DNA from 3 places in the Diaphorobacter nitroreducens genome. Region 1 is predicted to be linked to each of the others. Evidence: predicted binding sites of a transcription regulator. Region 1 holds the regulator's gene; each other region holds the start of a gene.

Region 1 (6,326 bases):
AAGGTGGCAAAGTAACTCCAGCCGCGCGGGTGCAGAAAGCACACCCGGTGCGCGGAACGGCGCACCAGTATGCGGTCGCCATGTTGCAGCGATGCGAGCGACTGCATGTCGAAGTTGGCGCTGATGTCGCGCCCGCCCGCCACCTCAATGGCCACTTCAGTCGCGTCGGAAAGCACGATCGGCCGGTTGGACAGGGTGTGCGGCGCGATCGGCACCAGCACCCAGCCGGGGATCGATGGGTGCAGCATCGGGCCGCCCGCAGACAGGGCATACGCCGTGGAGCCGGTGGGCGACGCGACGATCAGGCCGTCGGCGCGCTGGTTGGAAACGAATACGCCGTCCACCTCCACGCGCAGCTCCACCATGCCGGAGGTGGAGCCGCGGTTGACCACGACGTCGTTGAGGGCCAGCGCCTCGAACACGCACTCGCCACCGCGCATCACGCAAGCCTGCATCAACGGGCGCACGTCTTCTTCGTAGTCTCCGTGCAGGATGGGCGTGAGCGCGTCCTGGTAGCCCTCCAGCGGAATGTCGGTAATGAAGCCCAGCCGCCCCTGGTTGATGCCCACCAGCGGCGTGCCGTAGCCGGCCAGCCGCCGGCCCACGCCCAGCATGGTGCCGTCGCCGCCTACGACCAGGCACAGGTCGCATTGCCGGCCGATCCCCTCCACATCCAGCGTGTGGTATTGCGTGAGGCCCGTGTGGGCGGCGGTTTCGGCCTCCAGCGTCAACTCGCAGTCCTGCTGGGTGACGAACTGGGCAATGCTCTCAATGATCTGCCGTGCGCTGTCGGACGCTGAAACGGCGCCAGGCCCCGGGTATTTGCCTATGACTGCAACGCGGCGGAAGATGGGCTTCATGCAGAAATTACATCATTAAAATGATTCAATGCTTGATGACCGCTCCAAGTTGTTACTCAAGGCCTTGGTGGAACGCTACATAGCCGAGGGGCAGCCAGTCGGCTCCAGAACCTTGTCGCGGGCATCAGGGCTTGAATTGTCGCCCGCCACCATACGCAATGTGATGGCAGACCTGGAGGACCTGGGGCTTATTGCCAGCCCCCACACCTCCGCGGGCCGCGTGCCCACCGCCAAGGGCTATCGCCTGTTCGTCGACACCATGCTCACCGTGCAGCAGGAGCAGTTGCCGACAGTCCAGCTCATGCCCGAGCAGCCGCAGAAGGTGATCGCCAACGCCGCCCACCTGTTGTCGAGCCTGTCGCAGTTCGTGGGGGTGGTGATGGCGCCGCGGCGCGCCTCGGTGTTTCGCCACATCGAATTCCTGCGGCTGTCCGAGAAGCGCTTTTTGGTGATCATCGTCTCGCCCGACGGTGATGTGCAGAACCGCGTGATCTTTACCGAGGTCGATTACTCCCAGTCGCAACTGGTGGAGGCCGCCAACTTCCTCAACGCCAACTACGCGGGCCTCACCATGGAGCAGGTGCGCGAGCGCCTGAAGCTGGAGGTGGACAAGCTGCGCGGAGAAATCGCGGCGCTGATGCAGGCCGCGGTGAGCGTGGGCTCGGAGGCCATGTCCGGGTCGCAGGACGAGGTGGTGTTCTCGGGCGAGCGCAACCTGCTGTCCGTGAGCGATTTTTCCAGCGACATGAGCCACTTGCGCCGTGCGTTCGACCTGTTCGAGCAAAAGACGCAGATCCTGCGCCTGCTGGACATTTCCAGCCGGGCAGAAGGGGTGCGCATCTTCATTGGCGGAGAGAGCCAGGTGGTGCCATTTGAAGAGCTGTCCGTGGTGAGTGCACCCTATGAGGTCGACGGTCAGGTGGTGGGCACCCTGGGCGTGATCGGCCCCACGCGCATGCCCTATGACCGCATGATCCAGATCGTGGACATCACCTCCAAGCTGGTCTCCAACGCCCTGAGCCACCGGAAGTAGCCCCTACAATACGCGCCGCTGCGCCGCCTACGAGGCAGGGCAGTGCACCCTGGGGCGTTAGCTCAGTTGGTTAGAGCAGAGGACTCATAATCCTTTGGTCGTTGGTTCAAGTCCAACACGCCCTACCAAGTAGATAAAAAAATCCTGCTATCAATCTGGTAGCGGGATTTTTTCTTTGGGGGTTCATGTAGCCATCAGTCAATGGTTTTGAGTGGCTGGCCGTCAGTTCACCCATCGCTGTCGATCGACCTCTAGTCGCTGGACTTTTCCCCGAAGCTCGATGCCGGCGAGTATTCGCTGGCTGCGCTGACACCGGAACTGATCGCCAAGTACCGCGACGACCGACTCTCTGGCCTGGATCGCAAAGACTCCAAGGGCAAAGCCTTTCCCCAAGGACTCAGTGTTTAGCTTGGAAGCTTCGCGATTACCTTGATTTCGAACTGGAAGCCGTAAAGCCAGGTTACGCCGATACCGGTCAGCGTGGGATAGGGGGCATTGCCCCAATAGTCCGGCACGATCTGCCAAATGCGCTCGAAATTCTTCTCGGGATCCACTACGAACACCGTCACGTCGACTACGTCGTCAAAGCTGCACCCGGCTGCCTCCAGCACAGCGTTCAGGTGAGTGAAGGCGAGGCGGACTTGAGATGCCAGATCGGGCTCTGGCGTGCCATCTGCACGGCTGCCCACTTGGCCCGAGACGAATAGAAAGCCGTTGGACCGGATCGCTGGTGAGTAGCGGTTCTTCTCGTAAAGAGCTTGGCGGCCTGGCGGGAAGACAACGTCGCGTGGAGGCATGGGACATCTTTCATTGGATAAAAGAACCCACTGTAGGCACTGTATCTGTTTGGATAAACAGGAAAGTATCATCAAGACTGTTTGCAGAATCTGGACAATCTCCTGACCTCTATGGATCGTTTCGACGCTATGGTGGCCTTTGCTCGCGTGGTAGAGACACGCAGCTTTACCCAGGCCGCTCAAACGCTGCACATGAGCAAAACTACGGTAACTCAGCTTGTGCAGCAGTTGGAAGCGCGTTTACGGGTCAGGCTTTTGAACCGCACCACCCGCAAAGTGAACGTGACAGCCGAAGGTGCCGCCTATTACGAGCGTGTCGTGCGTCTGTTGGGTGACCTGGATGATGCGGAGACCAGTCTGACCAGTGCCTCAAGCGCGCCTCAAGGCCGCCTGCGGGTGGACGTGCCCAGCCCTCTGGCACGCATGGTCCTTGTTCCGGCTTTTGCTGCATTCCATGCGCGCTATCCGGACATCCAGCTGCACATGGGTGTAAGTGACCGAGTGGTCGATCTGATCGATGAAAACGTCGATTGCGTGGTGCGGGGAGGTGAGCCGGGCGACGCCTCGCTTGTGGCAAGGCATGTAGGCGATCTTTCCATGGGGCTGTATGCGGCACCTACATACTTGGCGAATGCCGGAATGCCCTTGCACCCCAAGAACCTGGAGGCCGCACCGCACCACATCGTGGGTTTTCTGGGATCAAGCACCGGACGCGTCTTATCCTGCGTATTGCACCGCGGTGACGAACAAGTGCGCGTGATGGGCCGTTACGCGATTGCCACCGACGATGGCAATGCCTACCTGGCGGCAGGCGTTGCCGGTCTGGGAGCGCTCTGGTTGCCTCAGTACATGGCAGCGCCTCATCTGGCGCGGGGTGAACTGGCGCCGCTGTTTGAGGACTGGTCCATTGCGCCGATGCCGCTGTATATCGCGTTTCCTCCCAACCGTCATGTGGGCGCTCGGCTGCGGGTGTTCATGGATTGGATGGTTGAACTGATGAAGACGCATGCTCCGCTGTCCGGGGCGTATCCGCGTCGGCGCTGAGAGGAGGGGCGTTGGACTGCGCCAGGGGATTGCGCCACCTGGCAGCCAACGGGTGCGGCGGCACGGCCTGCAGCTCACAGCTTCTCTGGCCATAACGACAAGCGGCGCTCTTGGGGCACACTCTGATCGATGACTGTCGCCAGATCCAGCATTCAACTTGAATCTGCCCCGGCCTCGTTCAAGAGCGCCAAGGGTTTCGATGCATGGTTGAGGAAGAACCATGCCGCTTCGGGCGGCCTCTGGCTCAAGATCGCGAAAAAGGGCGCTCAAGAACCCAGCGTTTCCTACCCCCAGGCGGTGGAAATCGCACTCTGTTGGGGCTGGATCGACGGTCAGAAAAAAGCTCTCGACGATCAGCACTACCTCCAGCGTTTCACGCCGCGGCGCGCGCGCAGCATCTGGTCGAAAGTCAACATCGACAAGGTCGAGGCACTCATAGTGGCGGGCCGCATGCAGGCGCCTGGCTACGCCCAGATCGAAGCGGCCAAGGCCGATGGGCGCTGGGCACGGGCTTACGACAGCGCTCGTACGTCTACCGTACCCGAGGATCTGTTGGCCGCGTTGGAAATCGATCCAAAGGCCAAAGCCTTCTTTGCAACGATCAATGCGGCCAATCGTTACGCGGTACTGTGGCGTATCCAGACAGCCGTGAAAGCAGAAACGCGCGCCAGACGAATCGCCCAGTTGGTTGATATGCTCGCACGCGGCGAAACCATCCACCTTTTCAAAGCTCGTTCTCGCGCCGGACAGTGAATGCCACGCGCATGGCGCGCCGGCTTGCTGTCGGCTCCAGTCCTTCAAGCACTACCTGACCCCAATGTCACACCCCGCTATCGCGTTGATAGCGGGGTTTTGTCTTTTCGTCTGCGATCAACGTGACAGCGGTCGGCTGCGCGCCTGCTTTGTTCGGAAATTGCATTACGCGCAAATAGGCCGTTGCCTACGGCGCGGAACCGGTCCGCCTCACACCATGGGCTTCTCTTGCATTCCAACCCCACAACCTGGAGAAGACCCATGCCCAAGCCACGTTATGACGAAGCCCAACTCAAGGATCTGCTGTTGCAGATGATGGAAACCGAGCTGGGTGGTGAGCAGGTGTACCGTGCGGCGATCGACTGCGCGACCAATGAAGACCTCAAGAAGGAATGGGAGGGCTACCTCGACGAGACGCTATCGCACCAAAACGTGGTACGCACAACCTGCGAAAACCTGGGAATCGACCCCGACGAGGTGGTGCCTTCGCGCCTGGTGGTCAAGCACATCGGCGATTCGCTGGTCAAGGCGATCGAGTTGGCCCGGCAGGCCGGCAATCCTGCGCAGGCCCAGTTGGTCGCCTGCGAATGCGTGGTGCATGCCGAGACCAAGGACCACGCCAACTGGGAGCTGCTGGGCAAGGTGGCGGAGGTGGCGACCGGGGATGTCGGTCGCGCCCTGAAAGATGCCCACGAGCGCGTGGAGAAAGACGAGGACCACCACCTGTACCACACCAAGGGCTGGTGCCGCGAGCTGTGGATTGCAAGCCTGGGCATGCCGGCGGTGCTGCCTCCGCCGGAAGAGGTCAAACAGGTGGAGACCGCCATTGGCGCGTCGCGCGCGGAGCAGCAACGCGACGCGATGCTTTGAGGAGGCTGCGTGGCGCGCCCCGCCGCATTGCGCCGCACGCCGCTGCCGCGCAGCAAACACGTGCTGCTGTTGGTGGATGTGATCAATCCGCTGAATTTCCCTACAGCGGCAGACCTGCTGCCCGGAGCGGTACGCGCCGCGAACGCCATTGCGCGGCTGAAGGCACGCCTGGCGCGGCGCGGGGTCACGGCGATCTATGCCAACGACAACTATGGCACGTGGCACAGCGACTTCCGTGACATTCTCACGGCCTGCCGCGCGCTGCCGGGGGCGCGCGGCGAGATGGCCTGCCTGCTTGCGCCCGCGCCGCAGGATCTGGTGATCCTCAAGCCACAGCATTCGGCGTTCCATTCGACTCCCTTGCAGCATTTGCTGGACAAGATGCAGACCGAGCAGCTGATCATCGTGGGCCTGGCCGCCGACATGTGCGTGATGCTGACGGCCACCGATGCGCGCATGCTGGGCTACAAGGTGTGGGTGCCGTCGGATTGCACCGCCGCGGAATCGGAACACCGCAAGACGGAGGCCCTGCGGCAATTGCATGAGGTGTTCAAGTGCGCCGTACGGCCTGCGGTACGGGCGGCTGCACCCTGACTGACCGGAGCGACCGCTATGTTCAACCTGGACTTACCCGCCGCAGAGCTGGTGCTGCGCGCCGCCATGGTCTACGGCCTGCTGCTGGCGCTCATGCGCGTCAGCGGCAAGCGCACCGTCGGGCAATTCACGCCGTTCGACCTGCTGGTGGTGATGCTGGTCAGCGAGGCCGCGGGTCCGTCCATGACGGGCAAGGACCAGTCGCTGTGGGGCGGTCTCATCGTCTGCCTGGTGCTGATCGGATTGAACATCCTGGTGGGGATACTCACGGCGCGTTTTCGCATGGCCGAGAAACTGCTGGAGGGCGAGGCGATCCTGCTGGGGCGCAATGGGCATGTCTTTGACACGGTGCGCAAGCGGCATCGCGTATCGGAG
Region 2 (6,326 bases), 1.7 Mb from region 1:
CGGTAGGGCGAAGCGATGAAGGTGGAGGCGAACAGCTGCTCGATGAGCGCGGCGCGCGGCTGGTCCTCGGTGCGCATGCGGCGCTCTTCCTTGACGACCTCGATCTCCTTGGTGAACTCGGCGTCGGGCCACTGGTTGTGGGCGAAGCGGTCGGATTCCAGCCGCATCACGTCGGCCAGCCGGTCGGCCGGTATCTGCTGGTAATAGCCGGTGTAGTCGCGGCTGGTGAAGGCGTTCTCCTGCCCGCCCAGCGCCGCCACGCGGCGCGAGAACTCGCCCGGCGGCACGGCCTTCGAGCCCTTGAACATCATGTGCTCCAGCACATGCGCCACGCCCGAGGTGCCGTCCACCTCGTCCATGGCGCCTACGCGCAGCCAGACCATGTGCACCGCCGTGGGCGCGCGCCGGTCGGGCTGCACGATGAGCTGCATGCCGTTCTTCAGGGTGAATTGCTGCGCACCGCTGGCCGAGGTGGCCTGGGCGTGCGCCGCCGCGGCAGACGCAGCAGGTGGGGACTCATGCGCCGGGTTTTGCGCCCAGGCGTGCAGACAGGCCAGCAGGCCCACAAGGGTGATAGCGCGTTTCATAGAATGGCTGCGATTCTAAGAACCCGCCAATGTTCAGTTTTTTCAAGAAGAAACCGCCCGCCCCCACCGAACCCGCCCTTGCACCCGAGGACGTGGCCAGCCCTGCGGCGCCGCCCGCAGCCGACGCCCCCGCCAGCGGCGGCGCATTCGGCTGGCTGCGCAAGCCCTTTGGCGCAGGCGCCACCAGCGTGGCGGAGCCGGCTGCCCCTTCGGCCGGCGCCCCCGCAGCCATCGACGCGCCCCTTGCCGTCCCCGAGCCCACCCCGAAGCCCGAGGGCGCACGCCAGGGCTGGATGGACCGGCTGAAATCCGGCCTGCGCAAGACCGGCAGCAGCATCGCGACCGTCTTCACGGGCACGCAGATCAACGACGCGCTGTACGACGAGCTGGAGGAAGCCCTGCTCATGGCCGACACCGGGGTGAAAGCCACGCAGCACCTGCTGGAGGACCTCAAGCGCCGCGTGAAAGAAACCAAGACCACCGAGCCTGCTGCCGTAAAGGGACTGCTGGCCGATGCGCTGGCCGACCTGCTGCGGCCGCTGGAAAAGCCCCTGGTGATCGGCGAGCACACACCCACCGTGATCATGGTGGCCGGCGTGAACGGCGCGGGCAAGACCACCTCCATCGGCAAGCTCACCAAGCACCTGGCCGACCATGGCGAGAGCGTGCTGCTGGCCGCCGCCGATACCTTCCGCGCCGCGGCGCGCGAGCAGTTGGGTGTCTGGGCCACGCGCAACACGGTGGAGATCGTCAGCCAGGAAGGGGGCGACCCTGCCGCCGTGAGCTTTGACGCCGTTACCGCCGGCCGCGCGCGCGGCAAAGATGTGGTGCTGGTGGACACTGCCGGCCGCCTGCCTACGCAGCTGCACCTGATGGAAGAGCTGAAGAAGATCCGCCGCGTGGTCACCAAGGCCGATGCCAGCGCCCCGCACGAGGTGCTACTGGTGATCGACGGCAACACCGGCCAGAACGCCCTGGCGCAGGTGCGCGCGTTCGACGACGCGCTTCAACTCACCGGCCTGATCGTCACCAAACTGGACGGCACGGCCAAGGGCGGCGTGCTGGCCGCCATCGCGCAGGAGCGGCCCGTGCCCGTGTACTTCATTGGCGTGGGCGAGAAGGTGGAAGACCTGGAGACCTTCAGCGCACGCGAATTCGCCCAGGCCCTGCTGACCTGAGATAGTTACCCTCTGTGGGCGGATGCAGGCGGCATCCGCCAGCCATTGGCTTCAACGCGGCGCTTGACCAGGCCCGGTTATCGAGGCCGGGTCCACCTGCTGCGCCACCCACAGCACATAGTCCTGCTCTGCCTGCACGGCGTGGGTGAGCAGTTGCGGCACTTCGTAGGGGTGCTGGGCACGTAGCCAGTCCCGCAAGGCGGGCGCGGCAGACAACAGCGTCTTGCACACCAGCCGCCACTCTGCTTCCGCCTGCTGCACCCCCTGCCAGACATAGTGCGAGGTGATGGCCTCCACCTGCACGCAGGCGGCCAGGCGCGCCTGGACAGCGCCGCTGGCCAGTCGGTGTGCGGCGGCGTCGCCGCCCACGGTGGTGGTCACAACGGCGATCTGTGCGTCTGGGGAAGATGTCATGATCGAAGTCTGGCACAAGGCGTAACTGCATAACGGACCTTGACGCGCGGCGAAGCAGCCCCACCTGCGTTCTAAGGCCGTCGTTGCGCCTCTTGGTGGTTATTTCCTACATCCGTAGGGGAACTATGCCTTTAGCACTCTATCCAATGGAGTGCTAATATGATTTGCATGGAAGAAAGGACTACCGATATGGCACTCCAGACTGCAACCTCCGTGACGACCCTCGCGCCCGCGAACCCGTGGGCGCTGGTTCCCCCGCTGGGCAACCTGGACGCCTATATCTCCGCCGTCAACCGCCTTCCCCTGCTCACGCAGGAGGAGGAGCAGCGCTACGCGCGCCAGCTCAAGGATGACAACAATGTCGAGGCTGCCGGCCGCCTGGTGCTGTCGCACCTGCGCCTGGTCGTGTCCATCTCGCGCCAGTACCTGGGTTACGGCCTGCCGCATGGCGACCTCATCCAGGAAGGCAACGTGGGCCTGATGAAGGCCGTCAAGCGCTTTGACCCTGACCAGGGCGTTCGCCTGGTGAGCTACGCCATGCATTGGATCAAGGCCGAGATCCACGAGTACATCCTGAAGAACTGGCGCATGGTCAAGGTGGCAACGACCAAGGCGCAGCGCAAGCTGTTCTTCAACCTGCGCTCCATGAAGCAGGGCTTCAAGGCCGACGCGCTGGACGCCGACACGCACCGCGAGACCTTATCCGACCACGAGATCGACCTGGTGGCCGAGCAGCTCAACGTGAAGCGCGAGGAAGTCATCGAGATGGAAACCCGCCTGTCCGGTGGCGACGTGCTGCTGGACCCCGCTCCCAGCGACGACGGCGAGCAGGCCTTTGGCCCCATCGCCTACCTCGCCGACGCGGGCCATGAGCCCACCGCCATGATCGAGTCGCGCCAGCGTGACGCGCTGGCCACGGACGGTATTGCCACCGCCCTGGACAGCCTGGACGCACGCAGCCGCCGCATCGTGGAGCAGCGCTGGCTGCAGGTGAACGACGATGGCTCGGGCGGCATGACACTGCACGAGTTGGCGGCCGAGTACGGCGTGAGCGCGGAGCGCATCCGCCAGATCGAGGTGGCCGCCATGAAAAAGATGAAGAAGGCGCTGGCCGAGTACGCCTGAGCCTTCGCCCAGCAGCCCGGATCGCGGGCAGATAATCCAGGCGCGCGGCCCTCACCGGCTACGCGCCTTTTTCTTTGCCGGCGGGGCCGCACTTCGCTGCCCGGCCCAGACTGGAGATCGCCACCCATGTTCCCCCACCCCCTCGCCCGCCGCGGCCTGCTGGCACTGGCCCTGGCTTCGGCCTGCGGCGCCGCCATGGCCCAGAAGGATGCCGCGCCCGCCACCCCCGGCTGGCCCGCCAAGCCCCTGCGCATCATCGTGGGCTTCCCACCGGGTTCTTCGCCCGACTTGACGGCGCGCACCTTCTCCGAGCCACTGTCCCAAGCCCTGGGCCAACCCGTGGTCGTGGAAAACAAGGTGGGTGCGGGCGGCAACATCGGCGCCGATGCGGTCGCCAAGGCGCAGGACGGCCACACCATCGGCCTGTTTATCAACGGCAACCTGACGATCGCCAAGCTGCTCAACGCGCACGTGCCCTACGACCCCGTGAAGGATTTCGCGCCGCTGTCGCTGATCGGCGTATCGCCCCTGGTCCTGACCGCTCCCGTGAACCAGCCCGACGTGCCCGCGGGCGCCGACGCACGCGCCTTCCTGCAGGCCGCGCGCACCGGGGGCGACCGCTGGAGCTACGGCACCCCCGGCGTGGGCACCGTGGGCCACCTGGGCACCGAGCTGCTCAAGGCGCGCACCGGCATCGCCCCGGTGCACGTACCCTACCCCGGCTACCCGCAGGTGGCCACCGCCATGCTCGGTGGCCAGTTGCAAATGGCGCTGCTGCCGCCCGCGCTCGCGCAGGCCCAGGCACGGGCGGGCAAGCTGCGCCTGATCGGTGTGACCTCCGCGGGCCGCAGCACGCTGGCGCCCGAGGTGCCCAGCCTGGCGGAGGCCGGCGTGCGCGACTTCCAGCTGGAGATCTGGAACGCCTTTGCCGCACCCGCGTCCATGCCCGCCCCGGTGCGCGCACGGCTGTCCCGCGTGATCGGCGAGATCGCCCGCAGCCCGGAAGTGCGCGCCAAGCTGTTCCAGCAGGGCTGGCAGGCCATTGGCTCCTCGGCCGAGGGGCTGGCCAACCGGATCCAGGCCGACACGGCCACCATGAGCCGCGTCATCCGCGAACAGGGCATCCGCGCCGATTGACCGCGCACCGTCGCAGCGCGGCGGCCACGGCGGTAAGGGCCGGCCGGGGGCGCGGCCTGCGGCGCGCAGTGCAAGCACTTGGTCCCAAACGTTGACCTAGGTCACGGGGCAGGACGGCCCCGCCTTGCACACTCTCCGCCAATCCCCAGCACTCCGAGGCCGCTGACCGGCCCTCTGCGAGACGCTACGGTATTCATAGCTTCCACCGCTTGCCAGACAAGCGCTGAAGCCCATTTTGGCTTGTACTCATGACCGACCATCCGTCCTCCGGCGGCCATACCTGCAACGACTGCGCCTGCCAGCAGCAGTGCCTGCTGGGCCGCCTGGACCCGCAAACGCGCGCGGGCTGGCGCGGGCACCTGACGGAGCGGCGCTTTCGCAAGGGCGAGATGCTGCAGCGCCAGGGCGAGAGCATCCACAGTGTGCAGGTGGTCAAGATCGGTACGCTGCTGGTGCAGCGCCGCGGCGACGATGGAGTGGAGCACCCCGTAGGCATGGCGGGCTGCTGCGAGGCCCTGGGCGCCCCCGCGCTGCTGCAGCAGCCGGCGGACCTGTCCTACGTGGCGGTCACGCCGGGGCGCGTCTGCCAACTGGACCTGGCGCCCCTGCTGGGGGCGGGCCGCCAGTCCCAAGGCGAATTCCTGCTGGAACTGGCGCGCGAACAACTGAACGCCAACGCGCGCCTGGCCGACTGGGGCCGCATCGCCCGCATCCGCGGCGTGGTGGGCCAACTGGCGGGCGCGCTGCTGCAACTGGCCGAGCTGCAGCGCAGCACGCTGGTGCGCCTGCCCAGCCATACGGTGCTGGCTGCCCTGCTCGCCACCACGCGCGAGTCCGTGGCGCGCGCCCTGGCGCTGCTGGCGCAGGAGCAAGGCGTGCTGCGGCGCGACCGCTGGCACTGCGAGATCCAGCGCGCGCCGCTGCTGGCGCTCACGCGCGGCGGCCGCCGCTCGGCGGCCAACCTGTACCAGGCGCGTGCGGCTGCGCGCACCACCCCTGCGGCGCAAGCGCCGGTGCACGCCGCGCTGTAAGCCAGCGTCGCTGCCGGCACCTCAGCCCAGCGCGCCTTCCGCCGCCACGTCGGCACCGGCCGCGTACAGCAGCGCCACGTCGTCGGGCGCCAGCGCCTTGGCAAACAGCCAGCCCTGGTAGCAGGCGCACTGCATCTCGCGCAAGAACTGCAGCTGCTCGCGCGTTTCCACCCCCTCCACGACGACCCGCAGCCCCATGGTGTGCGCCAGCGCGACCACGGCGCGCACCAGCGTGGTGTCGCCTCCGCTGGCAGGCACGTTGCGCATGAATTCCCGGTCCACCTTGATGTGCGACACCGGCAGGCGCTTGAGGTAGGCCAGCGACGAGTGGCCCGTGCCGAAGTCGTCCAGCGCCACGGCCACGCCCAGCGCGCGCAGCTCGTTCAGCACCTGGCAGGCCTGCTCGGGGTCCGCCAGGGCTTCGGACTCGGTCACCTCCAGTTCCAGCAGCTCGGGCGGGACATGGTGGGTGCGCAGGTTGCGCGCCACCTGCTCGACGAGGTCGGTCTGCCGCAGCTGCTGGGCGGACAGGTTCACCGCCACGCGCAGACGCATGCCCTGGCGCTCCCACGCCGCGATCTGGCGACAGGCCGCGGCCATGACCCAGGCGCCCAACTCCAGGATCAGTCCCGTGGCCTCCGCCACGGGTACGAAGCGCTCGGGCGACACCTCGCCCAGCTGCGGGTCGTGCCAGCGCAGCAGGGCCTCCACACCCACCATGCGGTTGGTGGCCACCTCGACCTGCGGCTGGTAATGCAGCGTCAGCCCGCCGTAGGCCAGCGCCAGCTTGAGCCGGTCGTGCAACTGGATCTTCTCGGCCATCTTGCGGCCCATGGACGGAGCGTAGAACGCGA
Region 3 (6,326 bases), 160 kb from region 1:
CCAACGCTTTGGCCCAGGCCCGGGCGCTGATGATGGGGCGGCCCGAAGAGGCCGACGGCCACAGGCGCTTCAGCGGCAACCGGCCGAGCACATTTTTGGTGCTGGAGCGTCTGGACCCGGCGTCGCTGGGCGCGCTGATCGCGCTGTACGAGCACCGGGTGTTCACCAGCGGGGCGCTCTGGGGCATCAACAGCTTCGATCAGTGGGGTGTGGAACTGGGCAAAGGCATCGCCAAGGATCTGGAGCCGCGTCTGGCCACGGGTGATGTGCAGGGGCTGGACCCGTCCAGCGCGGGGCTGTTGCGCCGTCTGGCGGCCTGAAACGGGGTGCGCTTCCTGCTCTGACGGGGCTCAGGCGCGCGCTGCCTGGGGCATGGCCGGCGCATCATCTACAGGCGCCGGCTGGAGTTCTGGAGCCAGGGCCACCCGGTTACGGCCCTGGTCCTTGGCGGCGTAGAGCGCCTGGTCGGCGCGCTCCAGCGTTTCCTGGGGTGACGAATGGGGCAGGTGCAGCGCCAGGCCGGCGGACATGCTCAGGCGCAGGCCCGGCGGTGCGTTGGGCACGGGCAGGGCAGCGATGGCTTCGCGCGTGCGCTCCAGCAGGGTCTGGGCGCTGCGTGGTTCGATGTCGCTGAGCAGCAGCAGGAACTCGTCGCCGCCCCAGCGCGCCAGCACATCGGTTTCGCGCACATTGGCGCGCAGGGCGTCGGCAAACACCCGCAGCACATGGTCGCCCATGGCGTGGCCGTGGTGGTCGTTGACGCGCTTGAAATGGTCCACATCGATCATGGCGAACAACAACGCGCCTTGCCCCCGGCGGCGCCGCCGGCACTCCAGCTGGATCAGCTCGACCATGGCGCGGCGGTTGTACAGGCCCGTGAGCTCGTCGCGCATGGCCAGCGCCCGGTTTTCCGCGAGGGCTTCGGCCAGCGCCTCACGTTGCCGGTCCAGGCGCTGGCGCATCTGCTGCACGCGCAGGTTCACCACCATGCACCCGGCCAGCACGATCAGGATCATGGCTGCGTAGGCGCCATCCATGACGTCAAAAGTCGTTGCGTAGAAACGCGGCGAGACGACCACCGCCACCGAGAACGCCGCCATCGCGTAGAGCCCGATGCCTACGACCTGGCGCGGCGGCAGGCCCAGCGCACCGAAGAACAGGATCATGGCCAGCACGGAGGGCACCACGCCTCGGCCTTCCCCTGCCAGCACGTAAGCCACGGCGCCGCTGGTGATGGTCCACGCCATTTGCACCAGGGTCAGGGACGGATCGCGCAGCTGCTCGGACCAGCCGGTGCGGATCAGCAGCGTGATGACTGCGAGCCCCCCCACCGAAAGCGCCGCCCACCACCGCACAGCGTCCAGGTGGTGGTTTGCGCTGGGGTGGTGCAGCAACAGCATTACCAGGGCGCTGGAGCTCATCAGCAGCAGCGCGAGCAGCGCCATGCCGACGCGCACACGCCGGTAGGGGTCGCGGGAGAGGATGCAGGGAAAGAGACGGCGAGGGGTCGTGTGCATGGCGGAGGCTCCTGCGAAGGGCCGTGCGATGGCGGTACGGCCAGAGTGAACCGCTAGCAATGAATTACTAATATTTACATATAAATACAATTATGCGAGGAGCGCAAAGCTTGCTTTTGCGTAGGGGTATTGGGGAAAGGCGGGCCAGATCCGCGCGCGGTGCGCCGCGGAAGGTCGCCCGCCACACACGCAGGCGAAAAAAACCCGCAAGCACTGCTTGCGGGTTGGGTGCTGCCTGCGCCTTCAGGGCGCAGACAGGGTTCTGGCAATTACATGCCCATGTCACCCATGCCGCCCATGCCGCCGGGCATGGCGGGGGCTGCGGACTCGTCCTTCGGCGCCTCGGCCACCATGGCTTCGGTCGTCAGCAGCAGCGAGGCCACGGAAGCGGCGTTCTGCAGGGCCGTGCGGGTCACCTTGGTGGGGTCCAGGATGCCCATTTCCAGCATGTCGCCGTAGGTGTCGTTGGCTGCGTTGAAGCCGTAGTTGCCCTTGCCGTTCAGCACTTCGTTCACGACCACCGACGGTTCGCCACCGGCGTTGGCCACGATCTCGCGCAGGGGGGCTTCGACAGCCTTCAGCACCAGCTTGATGCCGGCGTCCTGCTCAGGGTTGCCGGTGGACAGGTTGCCCACGGCCTGCTTGGCGCGCAGCAGTGCCACGCCACCGCCGGCCACGATGCCTTCTTCCACGGCAGCGCGGGTGGCGTGCAGGGCGTCTTCCACGCGGGCCTTCTTTTCCTTCATCTCGACTTCGGTGGCAGCGCCCACCTTGATCACGGCCACGCCGCCGGCCAGCTTGGCCACGCGCTCTTGCAGCTTCTCACGGTCGTAGTCGCTGGTGGCTTCCTCGATCTGGATGCGGATCTGCTTCACGCGGGCTTCGATGTCGGCAGCGGCACCAGCACCGTCGATGATGGTGGTGTTTTCCTTGCCCACTTCGATGCGCTTGGCCTGGCCCAGGTCGGCCAGCGTCACCTTCTCCAGCGTCAGGCCCACTTCCTCGGCGATCACCTTGCCGCCCGTCAGGATGGCGATGTCTTCCAGCATGGCCTTGCGGCGGTCGCCGAAGCCAGGCGCCTTCACGGCCACGACCTTCAGGATGCCGCGGATGGTGTTCACCACCAGCGTGGCCAGGGCTTCGCCTTCAACCTCCTCGGCGATGATCAGTAGCGGACGGCTGGCCTTGGCGACTTGCTCCAGCGTGGGCAGCAGATCGCGGATGTTGCTGATCTTCTTGTCGAACAGCAGCACGAAGGGGTTGTCCAGGATCGCGGACTGCTTCTCGGGGTTGTTGATGAAGTAGGGCGACAGGTAGCCGCGGTCGAACTGCATGCCTTCCACGACGTCCAGCTCGTTTTCCAGCGACTTGCCGTCTTCCACGGTGATCACGCCTTCCTTGCCCACCTTATCCATGGCGTCGGCAATGATCTTGCCCACGGACTCGTCGGAGTTGGCGGAGATCGAACCCACCTGGGCGATTTCCTTGGAGGTGGTCGTGGCCTTGGAGGCCTTCTTCAGCTCTTCCACCAGGGCCACCACGGCCTTGTCGATGCCGCGCTTGAGGTCCATGGGGTTCAGGCCGGCGGCCACGTACTTGGAGCCTTCGCGCACGATGGCTTGGGCCAGCACGGTAGCGGTGGTGGTGCCGTCACCAGCGATGTCGTTGGTCTTGGAAGCCACTTCCTTCACGAGCTGCGCGCCCATGTTCTGCAGCTTGTCTTTCAGTTCGATTTCCTTGGCCACGGACACGCCGTCCTTGGTCACCGTGGGGGCGCCGAACGAGCGCTCCAGCACCACGTTGCGGCCCTTGGGGCCCAGGGTCACCTTGACCGCGTTGGCCAGGATGTTCACGCCTTCAACCATGCGAGCGCGGGCTTCGCCGCCGAACACTACGTCTTTTGCTGCCATTTTTGGCTCCTATAAATTTGAATCAAATGGGCTGCCAACGCTGATCTATCAAGCGCAGGCAGCTATGAAAAATGAGTTGACCAGAAGGGATTACTTCTCGACGACTGCGAACAGGTCGTCTTCCTTCATCACCAGCAACTCGTCGCCATTGACCTTCACGGTCTGGCCGCTGTACTTACCGAACAGCACGCGGTCGCCGACCTTCACGTTCAGGGCGATCAGCTCGCCCTTGTCGTTCTTCTTGCCAGGGCCAACGGCCAGCACTTCGCCTTGATCGGGCTTTTCCGCAGCGTTGTCGGGGATCACGATGCCCGAGGCGGTCGTGGTTTCGCTTTCGATACGCTTGACGATCACGCGATCGTGCAGGGGGCGAAGATTCATTGCATCTCTCCTGATAACAAAAAGGATTGCGACATCAAACAACGCGCCCGCAACGCGGGCGCAGGGAACTGACACAGCGGTGTTGTTAGCACTCATCTGTTTCGAGTGCTAATGATAGAGGCATTCGTGACAGTTTCAAGGCCGCAGTGTCGACAGGGCCTGCGATCAAGGTGCGGGAGTGCGGAGGGCAGCCGCACTTCCCCGTCCGCCTCAGTGGACTGTGAGGCGCAAGAAGTGGTCCAGCATGTGGAAGTGGTCTTCAAAGAACGCTTCTTCCATGCCCGCGAGCCGGTCGATGGCCACCCACTCGGCATGCGCCGCGTCGTCAGCCGCCTGCACCGGGGGCAGCGGAGCGTCCTGCAGGTCGAAGTAGTGCGCGTGGGTGATCGTGCGGCCGCGTTGGCTGCGGTCGGGGTGGTCGAACACCGTCACACTGCGCAGCGCCGCGCGCAGCGTGGCCTCGGGCAGGGCGCAATTCGTTTCCTCTGCCAGTTCACGCAGGCAGGACTGCCACAGCGTCTCGCGTTGTTCGATGAAGCCGCCGGGCACCGCCAGCAGGCCACGCCCTGGTGCGTGGGCGCGGCGGATGAGCAGCACGTGGTCCTGGCAGCGCAGTACCGCGTCCACGGTCACGAACACCGGCGGGTAGGGCGCCGTTGCCCAGGCGGCGCGGTAACCGCGCAGCATCTGCCATTCCTGCTGCAGTGTGGCGAAGTGCGGCGTGTGGGCGAACTGCTCCAACAGCGCTTGCGTGGCGGGCGGCAGCATGGGCGCCAGCGGCTGCAGCGCATGGGCCACGGTGGCGGGTGTGGCGCCGAAGTAGGCGTCGCGGATGGCAGTCGCGTCGATGCGGCCCTGGCGCTCCATGCGTATCAATTCCCAGCCCGGAAAGGCGCTGAGGTAGCTGCTCGTGGCGTCCTTGAAATGGCCGACCAGCCCCACGCGCGCCTGCGGCGGGCTGTGGCGCGCCACCGCGTTGCGCACGGCCTCCACCCACACCGCCTCGTTGTAGTAGTCGCGCACCGGCAGCACGGTGAGGCGCGTGCGGTCGCCCTCGGGCAGGGCACCGCGCAGCATGGCTTCGCGTTCGTGCCAGGTGAACGGGTTCTTGGGTGTGCGCGCCTGGAAGGCCGAGCCGACGATGACGATGACCTGCCGCGCCTGCACCAGCGCTTCGCGCAGCAGGGCGAGATGGCCGGTGTGGACGGGCTCGAAGCGGCCGATGAGGATGGCGGTGTCGTACATGCGGCGATTCGTGTGTTCTCAAAAAAGTGAGCTGCTCGCGCTTGATGGATAAGCGCTAGAGGCAAATTTCGCTTGAAGTCGCCAGCCGTGCACCCTGGGCGTGCATCGCTTCCAGGAAGGCCTCATGCTGCGCCTCGAAGCCGGCCACGGGGCTCATGCAATCGGTAAGCAGCACCAGACGCCGCGGGCTCCACCCGGGGTGCAGGCGGGCCAGGTGCTGGATGATGTGCTCGGTGGTGGCGCGCACGCAGTGGCTGCTGGCCTCGCCTGCGATGAGCAGCAGGTCTGCGCTGGCCAATTGGTCCAGCAGATGGGTGTTCAGGGCGGTGTGCGGGTCGGCCGCGTCGGGTACTTCGGCCTGCACGGCGCTGTAGTGCTCGGTCCAGGGACTCATGCCCTTGAAGACGGACTGTACGGCGCGCAGGCGATGCGCCTGCCAGTCCCTGCACGCGGCCAGCACGTCGGTATGCACGCCATGGCCCCAGCTGCCGATTTCGCAATGCACGGGCCAGACCATGAGGGTGTAACGGCCCTGGGTTTCCAACGTGTCCAGGTAGTCCAGTGTGCGCGCCAGCGCGGCAGGGTCACGCGGCGCAAACGCACCCGCGCGGACCTGCGCAGCGGTGATGGCGGTGAAGGGCGCCGCCGCGCCCCCGTCGCTGCGCTGCCAGTAGGCGGGGTGCGCCACGTCGTAGCGCTGGTGCGAGTCGAGGGTGACAGTGATGTGGTCGATACCTGCCCCCTGCGCGAGGATGAACGCTGCCAGGCGCTGCATGTCCGCATGCGCGCCCGGAACGGGCAGCGCCGGGGCAGTTACCGCGCCGCTATGGGGATCGCGCCAGTGCCACGCGGCGGGCAGATCGCAGAAGTCGTTCTGAGGATCAATGGCGAGCAGGTGGACGGTGCGTGTCATGGCGCGGATGCGAGCGTGCAGGGCCTGCAGTGTAGGCAACTGCGGGGCCGCATCCGGCCGGCACCGCTATTTGATGGCTTTGCGCGCGGCCCCGATACCCAGCAGCGCGAGCACCACGAACAGCACGGCCAATACCAGGAACACCACGAACAGCACCTTGGCGATGGCGGCCGAGCCAGCGGCCACGCCGGTGAACCCGAGCGCGCCGGCGATGAGCGAAATGATGGCGAAGATGATCGCGTACTTGAGCATGGGATAGGCCTCCTTGAGATGGGCCGCCGGCGGGTGCGGCGGCTGGGCATCAGAGTAGGGGCGCCGGCGCAGGCGCTCCGTCATCTGGCGAAACCGCAACGTGTAGGA

The links. Region 1 encodes HrcA, which represses chaperone genes, less so after heat shock. Its sites were predicted from a motif close to TTAGCACTCNNNNNNNNNGAGTGCTAA; they were not measured.
Region 2: rpoH (RNA polymerase sigma factor RpoH) is a predicted target of HrcA. The motif match lies at 2,311-2,337, and genes of this name have one in related genera.
Region 3: BA022_RS11600 (co-chaperone GroES) is a predicted target of HrcA. The motif match lies at 3,894-3,920, and genes of this name have one in related genera.

The regions. Positions count from the first base shown of each region.
Region 1 is NZ_CP016278.1:2,300,713-2,307,038, reverse strand. It holds gene BA022_RS10810 (NAD kinase) at 1-860, opposite strand, end outside; gene hrcA (heat-inducible transcriptional repressor HrcA) at 889-1,893, shown strand; tRNA gene BA022_RS10800 (tRNA-Ile) at 1,945-2,021, shown strand; gene BA022_RS10795 (Rid family hydrolase) at 2,298-2,690, opposite strand; gene BA022_RS10790 (LysR family transcriptional regulator) at 2,802-3,734, shown strand; gene BA022_RS10785 (YdeI/OmpD-associated family protein) at 3,864-4,487, shown strand; gene BA022_RS10780 (hypothetical protein) at 4,749-5,357, shown strand; gene BA022_RS10775 (cysteine hydrolase family protein) at 5,367-5,951, shown strand; gene BA022_RS10770 (DUF421 domain-containing protein) at 5,970-6,326, shown strand, end outside.
Region 2 is NZ_CP016278.1:3,955,022-3,961,347, reverse strand. It holds gene BA022_RS18510 (M16 family metallopeptidase) at 1-587, opposite strand, end outside; gene ftsY (signal recognition particle-docking protein FtsY) at 617-1,765, shown strand; gene cutA (divalent-cation tolerance protein CutA) at 1,817-2,179, opposite strand; gene rpoH (RNA polymerase sigma factor RpoH) at 2,369-3,304, shown strand; gene BA022_RS18490 (Bug family tripartite tricarboxylate transporter substrate binding protein) at 3,431-4,441, shown strand; gene BA022_RS18485 (Crp/Fnr family transcriptional regulator) at 4,690-5,472, shown strand; gene BA022_RS18480 (putative bifunctional diguanylate cyclase/phosphodiesterase) at 5,494-6,326, opposite strand, start outside.
Region 3 is NZ_CP016278.1:2,463,261-2,469,586, reverse strand. It holds gene pgi (glucose-6-phosphate isomerase) at 1-320, shown strand, start outside; gene BA022_RS11610 (GGDEF domain-containing protein) at 351-1,517, opposite strand; gene groL (chaperonin GroEL) at 1,787-3,427, opposite strand; gene BA022_RS11600 (co-chaperone GroES) at 3,518-3,808, opposite strand; gene BA022_RS11595 (bifunctional nicotinamide-nucleotide adenylyltransferase/Nudix hydroxylase) at 4,019-5,053, opposite strand; gene BA022_RS11590 (cysteine hydrolase family protein) at 5,109-5,966, opposite strand; gene BA022_RS11585 (DUF1328 domain-containing protein) at 6,033-6,218, opposite strand.